One region of the Paenibacillus sp. FSL R5-0744 genome, then DNA from elsewhere that is predicted to be linked to it. Evidence: predicted binding sites of a transcription regulator. Region 1 holds the regulator's gene; the other holds the start of a gene.

Region 1 (5,521 bases):
TTTGGAGCGGTTCCTGTAAAGCAAACTGACGATATAAAAAGAATCCTCCGAATAATAGCATAGCCGACAGTAGAGACGTTATCAGTACAGGTACAAGACGTAATTTCAAGAAACGTCCTCCTCTCAAAGATGAAAAAATGTAAACAGAATGATCCAAAGTCATAGCTGCTAAGAGCTCATCAGAGCCTGACGTTCTACTAACACTGTTCTAATTACAAACAGTAGTATATCACAGGTGTATATACTATATTGAAAAAAAGTGTGAAGATATTTAAAATTTTATTTTTTAATTCTTTCCATTTTATTAAATTTATTGATTTAATTCGACAAAAAAAGGGCTGTTACTCTTAACTAACAGACCTTTTTTCGTATGAATCTTTAAATACCAATACATAAAAACTACTCTTATAGTATATCACAATTCGTGTACTTATAGTATATCAAATAATATGTCATTTTAAAAAACAAGCGAACCATAAATGGTCCGCTTGTTTCTCCTATAATGCTTTTGTTTAATTTAGCGGCTAGGTAAACTGTAACCTTCACCCATTCGAGCCCCATCTGAGAACCGATAAAATTGATAATAATATCGACCGCTTTGTTTATAAAAAAGCTGCCAAGCATACTCCCCGTTATATACTCCTGGCAACAACCGCTCAATGCTGATGTCCGGAAGATCGGCTTTTATAAGGCTACGCATTTTCGCTTCAGAGGTCCCTTTACTTAGTTCTTCAGCATATACTGCGTCGGTTCCTTCAGCAAACTTCCCGTCTACAGTAAAACGTACCCAAACCATCAACTCGGTCCCGGCTTCATTCTTCCCTGTTAAGACCCAGTACACCGCATTATCATCCCACACGGATTTCTGCGCTTTGGTTACCTCTGTCAGACCAGCACTGGTTTTAGCGACATCCTTAGCGATATCTCGCTCGTTCCATTGATCTTTCATAATATAAGCATAGAACTGGATAAGTCCGAACAGAAGGAGCAGAATCAGAACTGACCCCAGGAGGATCCATTTTTTCCTTTTCTTCAAGGTACAGCTCCCTTTCTAGTAATATATCTTTTTTGATTATATAACACACCTGTGTGTTTATCCAAAGTTTCATATCCAATTCAATGATCTAATGATCAGAAACACAAAAGGCTGTAACTTTGCAATCGCAGAAAGTCACAGCCTTTCAGTTATTCGTTATGATCTTAGACTATCGTTTAAGCAGTCCATCAAATAATTCTTGCGCCTTACGACGGATTGCTTCCTCATCTAGCGTTACACATTCTCCATGTTTTACAACCTGTTTACCATTCACCCATACATGCTCAACGTCCTTGGCGCTGGCAGAGTATACAGCATGAGACAACAGATCTGTGTGTGGTAGCAAATGCGGCTGGTCTATATCAATCGCGATAAAGTCCGCTTTCATGCCAACAGCGAGTCTACCCACATCATTTAAAAAGATAGACTTTGCGCCATACTCTGTAGCTATACGCAGCGCTTCCGGAGCTGGGACAGCCGTCGGATCACCACTTACACCTTTATGGATGAGGGCTGCAAGACGCATCTCTTCAAACATATCCAGGTTATTATTGCTTGCCGCACCATCTGTACCCAGTGACACCTTCACACCAGCCTTTAGAAGATCCGTAACCCGAGCCACTCCACTAGCCAGTTTCAGATTACTTCCTGGGTTATGAGACACGCCTACATCATGACGAGCCAGTATCTCGATCTCTTCATCATTCAAATGAACGCCATGTGCAACAATAGACGGACGTGTGAACATTCCAAGCTTCTCTAAATGCGCTACAGGCCGAAGTCCGTAATCCACCACATTCTGCTCCACTTCGCGTTTGGTCTCGGACATATGGGTATGCATCGGTAAATCCAAATCATGTGCCGCTTGTACAAACTTAACAAAGAAGTCCGGTGGGCAAGTATATGGGGCGTGTGGCGAGATCATCGTCGTAATTCTACCATCAGCCTTACCATGCCAATTTCGTGCAAAAGAAATCGCTTCCGCAAGCTTGTGATTTTGTACTTCCTCTGGGCATAATCCGATTACGCCTCTCATCAGTACGGAACGGATGCCTGATAATTCGACTACCTCTGCTACTCGATCCATATGATCATACATATCCAAGAAGGTTGTAGTACCACCTTTTAGCATTTCCAGTACCGACAAGGAGGTTCCCCAGTATACATCTTCTCCAGTGAATTTCGCTTCCATCGGCCACATCTTCTCTTGAAGCCACACCTGAAGTGCTAAATCATCTCCATAACCACGAAGCAATGACATTGCGGCATGGCCATGTGTGTTTACCAGACCTGGCATAAACAGCAGACGACTGCCATCAACAACTTGCACATCATCTTCCATTAAAGGTTCTTCTTTTCCTATGTAAGTGATCAAATCATCTTCAATAGTCATATATCCGCTCAGAACCGGCTCATCCGTTCCCGGAATAAGAAAACGCCCGCCCTTAATAATCGTTTTACTGCTCTTCATTTCCGCTTTCTTCCTTTCCGTCTTTCAAATAATAAGCAAGGCTTTGCAAATCCGTTGTAAAATCGGCAGCATGAACACGGATATTCGATGGTGTTTTTAGAATCACTGGTGCAAAATTCAAAATCGCCTCAATGCCAGACTCAATGAGAATATCTGCTACATTCTGCGCTTCTGAATCAGGCACAGTAATGATCCCAATTCGAATACCTTGCTCACGAACCGTCTGACCAAGCTCCTCCATCGGTTGAACGGTAAGAGAGTTGATTTTCCGCCCTACCTTAGGTGCATAGGAGTCAAATATAGCGGTAATCTTCATAGTATCTTTCAGATAAGCATTGTAATTAGATAATGCATGTCCAAGGTTACCAGCACCTACTAAAGCCACATTCAATTGTTGATCCAGCTTCAGAATATGACGGATTTTTTCAATAAGATAAGTTACGTCATACCCGATACCTTTTCTACCAAAGTCTCCAAAATAAGCTAAATCTTTACGAATTTGAGCAGGATTCAAATCAAGTTTTTGTCCTAGTTCTTGTGAGGAAACGGTTAATATTTCACGTTTCTGGAGATCATTCAAGAAACGCAAGTACACAGGAAGTCTGCGAACAACGGCTTCTGATATTTTATCCGATTTCATAATTTACCTCCTAATTTAAGTGATATTCTGTTCAAATCCTATCGAAATATCTGCACCTCGTCTCAAGGAAGAGCGGTATTCTTATACCGCCCTTCCTTGTAGAGTGATTAATAAGATCGATGACGTTCTTTTCAAGAAACGCCTCCGTCTTCCAACCACTCCGCTATACGAGGAACCATTTGATCCGTAAGCATATGCTCCATTTTCGGGCCAGGCAACGAATAGAGGAAATACTTCCCATAGTGAGATTCGATCACCCTTGTGTCATACACAATAACAATACCCCGATCTTGCGCTGTCCGTACCAGCCTCCCAAATCCTTGCTTGAAGCGAATAACCGCCTGAGGAACAGACAACTTCATGAACGGATTCTTTTTCTGGGCTTGTAATAACTCAGACTTCGCTTCCGCTAGGGGGTGGTTTGGCGGTTGAAATGGGAGTCTCACGATGGCCAAGCATGTTAATGCTTCACCTGGAATATCTACACCCTCCCAAAAGCTGCTTGTTCCTAACAGTACAGAAGCTGCACTGTCCTGAAAACGGCGGATCAGCTTGCTACGGCTGCCCCCCTCCACGCCTTGACCTAATACCGTGATCTCTTGTGAGGCTAGAGCCTCTTTCAGAGGATCGTAAACCTGGCGTAGCATCTTGTAAGAAGTAAACAGGACAAGCATCCGCCCACGTGTTGTAATAGCTGCTTCTGCTAGTGACTGTACGAGTGTATCGACAAATCGGGCATCGCCTACACTCCCCTTCACACTTGGGAAATCCCGCGGAATAACTAACAGCGCCTGCTCCCGATACTTAAAGGGAGAAGGCAGGAGTGATGTCATCAGACGCCCCTCTTCCGCAGCTTCATTAAGTCCGAGATTATCAATCATAAACTGGAAAGATTTATCCACAGAGAGTGTCGCCGAAGTTAGTACGATACTTTTCTTCTTGTCGAAAAACAGCTCCTTAAGCTGAGTACTAACATCAACAGGAACGGCATACAGCTGTAGCGATTTACTGCGATAATTTCCATTCGCCTCCAGCCAATATACTACATTCTCATCATTTAATCCCATAAAAAACCGTACTTGCTCACGTATAGAAGCTAAATCCTTAAATAAGCCGCTAATATCGGTAACTAGGCTATCTGAGGAAGATTGACCTTCTTGATCTCGCATCTCATTAAGCATTTTATCACCTTTACGGATAATTTCGCTTAATGTCAGATTCATAGTATTCTCTAAAGCAACCAATTCATCCCAATCTTTCGGTTTACGGGTAGGAAGTAGCCGCATGACTAACTGGCCAGCTTCTCCCGCCGCTGCATCGCTGCGTTCCGGCAAGAGGCTGAATAGTTTATCACTAAGCAGATCCCAGGTTTCTTTTACGGTAAGAAGATCCGGATAGATTCTATCGATCACTCCGCTCCATTCAGAAGCTTCCTCACTGCCTGATGACTGAAGCATTTGGCGAAGTGTAGGAAGTTGGCCATTTCGACTATCCTTATAAAGACGCGATAGTGTATGTGCCACCGTGAAATGCTTCATATGCATGCCTAAATGCTTGCCAGCCACGTCCTCCAGATGATGGGCCTCATCTATTACAAGATGTTCATAAGCCGGAAGTAGTTGATGCCCAGCCTTAACATCTGCGAAAAGCTTAGAGTGGTTCGTAATGACCACGTCTGCAATACCAGCTTCATGCTTAGCCCGATGATAATAACACTTACGGAACCAAGGACACGAGCGACCCAGACAAGAATCGGTATCGCTTGCTACCGTCTCCCAAAAATCTCCGCCACGTCCACTTAGATTGAGCTCTTCGTCATCTCCTGATTCACTTTGTGTCAGCCAAACGATCATCTGAGCCGCAGTAAGCGCATCTTCCCTCGGACTTATAAAGTCTTTTTTATTAATTTTATGTTCGAACTTACGAAGACACAAATAATGCCCTCTGCCCTTAAAAATTGCAGCTTTAAATGGAAAAGGAACTACCTGCGTTAACAAAGGAATATCACGCTCACGCAATTGATCCTGCAGATTAATAGTATGAGTGCTGACCATGACTTTTTCATTAGTGCGTACGCTTTGGTATATGGCAGGCAATAAATAACCAAGGGATTTACCGGTTCCTGTCCCTGCTTCGATCAATAGATGCTTGTCTTCGGCAAGTGCCGTCATCACCTCATTGATCATAATATCCTGAGCTTCTCGGCTTTCATACTGTGGCAAAGTTTCTTTAAGTCGTTTCGTTACTTCATCCATATAATCTGTAAAAGATAAATTGTGTAGTGGATTCTCAGCATGCTCGTCTCGAGGTGGAGCTAATTCGTTCCAGTCTCCTACAGCAAGCGCTAATTGACGATAGAAAGTCAGATCACCTT
Region 2 (5,521 bases), 2.9 Mb from region 1:
TTGGCAGGACAACCACCGCTGCAGTAGAGTTTAGCCCAGCAGTCCTTACATTCCGGCTTCGAGTAGCAGTTGCTCTCTTGGAATTGACATTGCAGCTCAGGTTTTGTGATGCCATCCCAGAGGTTCCCCATGCTATACTCTTCATCCCCTACGAACTGGTGGCAAGGAAAAAGCTCTCCCCAAGGGGTGACGGCAAGATATTCGGTTCCTGACCCACAGCCAGTGATTCTCTTCTGGATGCAAGGCCCTTCTGAGAGGTCAAGCATGTAGTGATAAAAGGTAAACCCCTTGCCTTGTTCACCGCGACCGATCATTTCCTTGGCGAGAATTTCGTACTGGTTGTATATCTCCGGTAGGTCCTCCTCGGTAAGTGCATAAGGTTCCTTTGGATCACAGATGACTGGTTCCATCGAGATCTTGTCAAAACCAAGGTCTGCGATATGAAATATATCGTTGGTGAAATCGACATTATTACGAGTGTAAGTTCCTCGAACATAGTACTCTTGGTCCCCGCGCTTACGAACGAATTCCTTGAACTTCGGAAGAATATGATCGTAGCTGCCTTTTCCGTTAACCGTTTGGCGAAGTCGGTCATGAACCTCTTTTCTTCCATCCAGGCTTAATACGACATTGTACATTTCCTGATTTAAAAACTCGGTGACCTCATCGTTCAGCAGCATCCCGTTCGTCGTGAAGGTGAAGCGGAACTTCTTTTTGTATTCTTGTTCTTTGCTTCTTGCATAAGCTACGATCTGTTTAACCACTTTCCAAGCCAAGAGCGGTTCCCCGCCGAAAAAGTCGATGTCCAGGTTTCGATGATGACCCGAATTTTCAAGCAGGTAATCGATAGCTTTTTGTCCAACCTCATAGCTCATGATTGCCCTATCTCCGTTGTATTTCCCTTGGCTAGCGAAGCAATAGTCGCATGACAAATTACAGGTATGCGCAACATTGAGGCAGAGTGCCTTAACATAAGTTTTCCGTTTTTTTAAATCGAGCGAGAGGTTCTCATACTCATCTTTTGTAAAGAGCTGTCCATCATTTTTAAGTTCCTCGATATCCGCGATGGTTTCTCGAATGTCGCTCTCGGAAATGCTGGAATCATCTTTATATTTATCCAACAGCGTTGTCACGATTTTTTCGGCAGAAGTTTTCTCATAATCCGCTATAATTTCATATGCTAGGTCATCAACAACATGCACCGAGCCACTATAGGTATCGAGCACGATATTGTATCCATTTAGTTTATATTGATGAATCATACTTACTAATCAAGCTCCTTTTGCACACAAGTAGAAACGGCTTTGCCATCCTTTAGGGATAGTATCCATTTCTTAAAAATAGCCGCCCATCAGCAGAGCAATGGGCGGTAACATTCCGAATCCTATCTGTTCATTGCATTTTCACACTTCTGGTTTGCAACGCCGCAGGAAGTTTTACAAGCGGACTGGCAAGAGGTTTGGCATGCGCCGCATCCGCCGTGTTTTGCGGTATCCATCAGTTTGCGGGTGCTCAGTGTTACGATTCTTTTCACGATAAATAACTCCTTCTGTAATTTCTTGTGATCACTTTCACTTAATTTCCATGGAACATCGTAGCAACCTCACGCAAATACGTCTATGATTCCCGTCACCTAGCTGTGCAGAGCAGAGAGAGCTCGAACATAAGCATCAACGCTAATTTTGCTGCAGTCTTCATACTTGTGATCGTAAGATGCGGTAGCGGGAACCAGAGTCAGCGCAATACTAAAAAAGTGAAACAAAAAAGAGACGGCAATGATGCCATCTCTTTAACAACGATTTTTCCTCATACTTGTCCGCAAAGTCCAATAAATATAAGGATCTCATAACACTGTATCCTTCCTTACCAGTAGAGCGACACTCTCCGATTCCATATGCATCATATGCGAACATCCCTCTCATTATCATGGCTATTGTTATGGTGGGAAGAAGTCACGTAGAATTAGGGATTTTTGTAGAGAGTGTTTCTTGAATATTCAATGAAGTTATTTATTTTTATAATATACTACGCCTTAGTTCATAAAAATATTGCACACTTGGATGCTTTAACTTCATCTTCTCGCTCATGTTTAAAATCCGCTTTTTCCCAACTCGTCTGTCCACTAAAGCTAGAATATTCAATAAGATATCGTCGCTTTCTAAGCTCTCCTCTATGGAAATAGATAAATACTTAGTAGCTATAACAATAAAGTTCGATTTACTTAATGATGTCTGTGCTGACAAAAGCTCCTTTGCAACTTCTGATATTTTTCTGCTTCTTGCAATGACTATTAGCCGATCCTCCGGGATGATCCCCTTACTATCTTTTCTAACCGCTTCAATGTCTTCATGGTTGATAGGAATTTGAAGATCTGAATCATTCTTAATCTCCTGCTCCGTCTGATACCATCTAATTGAGCTAGTTCTATCATTCATATTAAGTACGTTCTTTTTATCTACCGAAATATAACAATTCCCTGATTTATCAGGTAAATAACGGTAACTGCTTGCGCGATATTCAACCCTGCCGTATAACGCAGGACAGAGAAAACTCTCCAGTTGTTGCTTCAATTTGCTCCAGGACATGTATCCTCCTATGTTTTATGTTATAAATACCTGTTGAGGCAGTCGTTCTATTATACAATACATAATACAATCCCACTAAAACCTGAATAATATCTTGATACTGTACATAGAAACAAGCCGATTAGGTATAGACCCCGTGGTCTGGTACCTAATCGGCTTGTTATGTTACGCCTCAAACGTTTTTACTTCGGTTATAAGTCTTCCTCGGACAGATAATTCGATAACCGGTACAGGAAGTTTCAGCGCGGGTCGTGCTTGGATGGATTATTTCTCCATTACTTATCGTGACCTTTACCCGGGTTTTCTTTTGAGTATTCAAAGATCACTTTTACAGGCTCGCTCATATAGCCAGTCGATAGATACGCCTCATTGGTTCCCTTTAAATTACCCGTAAGTTTGAATGTGAATTGGAAGCTTCCCGCGACGGTACTCTTCGTCTCATCTTCGATTTGAACCTTGCCTTTCGGATCAAGCACCTTCAACTTCACATTTGTAAGGACGCCATTCATTAGCAATCCATCAATCGTTACTTTTTTCGCTTCCTCGTCAACCTTTACTTGTATGCCCTCAATGCCCTTCACGTCTACAGCGCCCGAGAGGTTATAGACACCAAACTCGTAGATGGAATATCCGTAATCGGTTGCTCTTTTTATGCCTTGTAACTTCATGTATCTTGCCTTGACCGGGTTGAACTGAATCGTTTCTTTGCCATCATGCGCGGTAATAATTCCGTCATTTGGCATGACATTGATCCAGTTCTGCTTATCGTTCGACACAAGAAGTTTGTATTTATCGGCACGAGCATATTCCCAATCGATTCGAACCGTATCCATTTCCTTCACTTCATCGAGATCGACCAGGAACCAAGTATTGTCCACGTATTCGCTCGCCCATCTTGAAGCAGGGAATCCATCGACGGCTTTAGCCGGTGCATAATTCACATTATTGCCTTCGGTCGACGAAGCTTCTACCGTTTTATTCTGCGCCAAATTGCCTATTAGGTAATAGACGCTTTCCTTCAGCGTATTGTACGCCTCATCTTTTATCGTACCCACCTTCTTGAATTCATCCAGCTTTGCGTTAAAGCCTTGGAGATACTTGGTGACTTGCGCTGCATCGTTCCCTTCATAGCGCTTCATCATTTCCAAATAGTTGTTCAAAGAACGCACCGTTGCAGAATTCGTAAATTGCTTCGCTTTTTCGAAGCGCTCGACTAACGCTTTCATACCAGATGCATTCGTCGTTGCTTCGATAACATATGACTTTGTCACCATATGCCCCGCCGTAACGGTAATGTTAAGCTCATGCTTGCCAAGCTTGCCTGCGAGCGGAATAACGGTACCTGCTGTATAAGGCTTGCCGTCATACGTCGCCGTCACTTTCGTCAGGCCATCATCAGTTCTAAGCTTCCATGTAAAGGCTACGGATTCTGAATCGGGCAGCTTCATCCCGCTCTGGAACGGCTTGCCGTTCATCTGCACGTCTACCTCGGAAGGCGGAGCCTCGTTGATCTGATACGTTCCTTTAACAAATTGATACAGCCAGTCGTAAAGAACGCGTGTCGCTGGATCTTTACTTACCGCGGTGTTATAGACTGCATTGTTGCCTTGGTAATACGATTTGAAGCCATCCTTCATAAGCCCTGTCTTCGCACCGCTGTTCAAGTAATCGATATACCGCTCGCGGAACACGCCGTCCGTCAGCATCCGATCATCGAACTCGAGTTCATTGGACATGCCATACTGCTTCGCCAGATTCGCAGAATCCTCCAAGCGCTCGATATCCGTCGGCTCGAAGAAGTAGTTCGGTTGGATCGTCACCGCATCGAAGCCGACATCCTTCCACATGAACGCTTTATAAGCGAAGAAGTGCGGAATCCAGAAGAACTTCAGGTCCTTGCCGCTAATTTGCATGTCATGCAGGGTGCTGCTCACCGAACGGATCAGATCCGGTCCGGATTGGCTTGTGCTGATTTGCTCTTCGAACCAGTACATACCTACAAGCTCGAGGTTAGCGTAACCTTTTGCTTCCCATCTCGATTTGACTTGCTGCAGCCACCATTGAACTGCTTTTTCACGGTTCGCAAGGGCTTTCTCTTTGCCAACGGAATCATTGAAGTTCAGCGATTCTCCACCTTGTTCAATAGCTCCGAAATTAGTGATCGATTCACCTGGATCCGGAATCATGAGGACAACCTTTTCCTTCACGCCAGACTCGTTCAGCGCATCGGATACTTCCTTAGCCGCTGCGTTTAACGCATCCATATCACCGCCTACCGCAAAGGTCTTATCCAGATACCATTGCCAATCTTCCAGATAAGCCCGCCCGCCGAAATCACGACCTGGATTTGGAGAGTTAATGCCAAGATACAGGACGCCGTCGAAGAGTCGATCCTTAATCTTGCCGTCCTTATCGACATAACTAATGTTCGGAATGATCCGTTCTTTTGTCCAGATGCCTAAGTCATTCGCATATTGCCCGTTATACAAAAGTCCAAGATGCTCTATACCCGCTGTCGCTTCGCCTGCCGCCAAGAATTTCGGCGTATGCGTTGGAACAGTTACGGCTCCGGCAACTTTGCCCTCTTCACCGAGGATTTCAATCTCATCCACGAAGGTCATTGCACGCGTATGCATTGTGAATGTTACTTTCACGTACCGAGCATACGCGATTTTCGCATCTGGGCCGATCGCTTTAATACCGTCCTTGTTGCCATCCCACACATAGGTCTCCGTGTATTTACCATCATTCCACAGCTTCTGCGTGGCATTGTCTTTGAGCAGTCCCCAGTTCACCTTGTCATCGGAGACGTACATCGATACCGTGAGTGGCACGAGTACATTGTTCGTTGGCCAATCTTCGAGGAAATTGGCTTTAATACCCGTGAGTGATTTCTTCGCCCCCAAATCAAACACAACTTCGCGTGTCTTACCCAA

What was found. Region 1 encodes Rex, which represses fermentation and respiration genes when NADH is low (regulators of the CRP and FNR family bind a similar motif). Its sites were predicted from a motif close to TTGTGAAATATTTCACAA; they were not measured.
Region 2: a site for Rex is predicted at 1,560-1,577, ahead of scfA (six-cysteine ranthipeptide SCIFF). Genes of this name have one in related genera too.

Annotation. Positions count from the first base shown of each region.
Region 1 covers NZ_CP150228.1:4,708,424-4,713,944, forward strand. The annotation lists gene MKY19_RS20785 (hypothetical protein) at 1-109, opposite strand, end outside; gene MKY19_RS20790 (DUF5590 domain-containing protein) at 518-1,036, opposite strand; gene MKY19_RS20795 (amidohydrolase) at 1,206-2,507, opposite strand; gene MKY19_RS20800 (redox-sensing transcriptional repressor Rex) at 2,494-3,147, opposite strand; gene dinG (ATP-dependent DNA helicase DinG) at 3,279-5,521, opposite strand, start outside.
Region 2 covers NZ_CP150228.1:757,503-763,023, reverse strand. The annotation lists gene scfB (thioether cross-link-forming SCIFF peptide maturase) at 1-1,262, opposite strand, end outside; gene scfA (six-cysteine ranthipeptide SCIFF) at 1,385-1,534, opposite strand; gene MKY19_RS03420 (hypothetical protein) at 2,016-2,585, opposite strand; gene MKY19_RS03415 (DUF4855 domain-containing protein) at 2,861-5,521, opposite strand, start outside.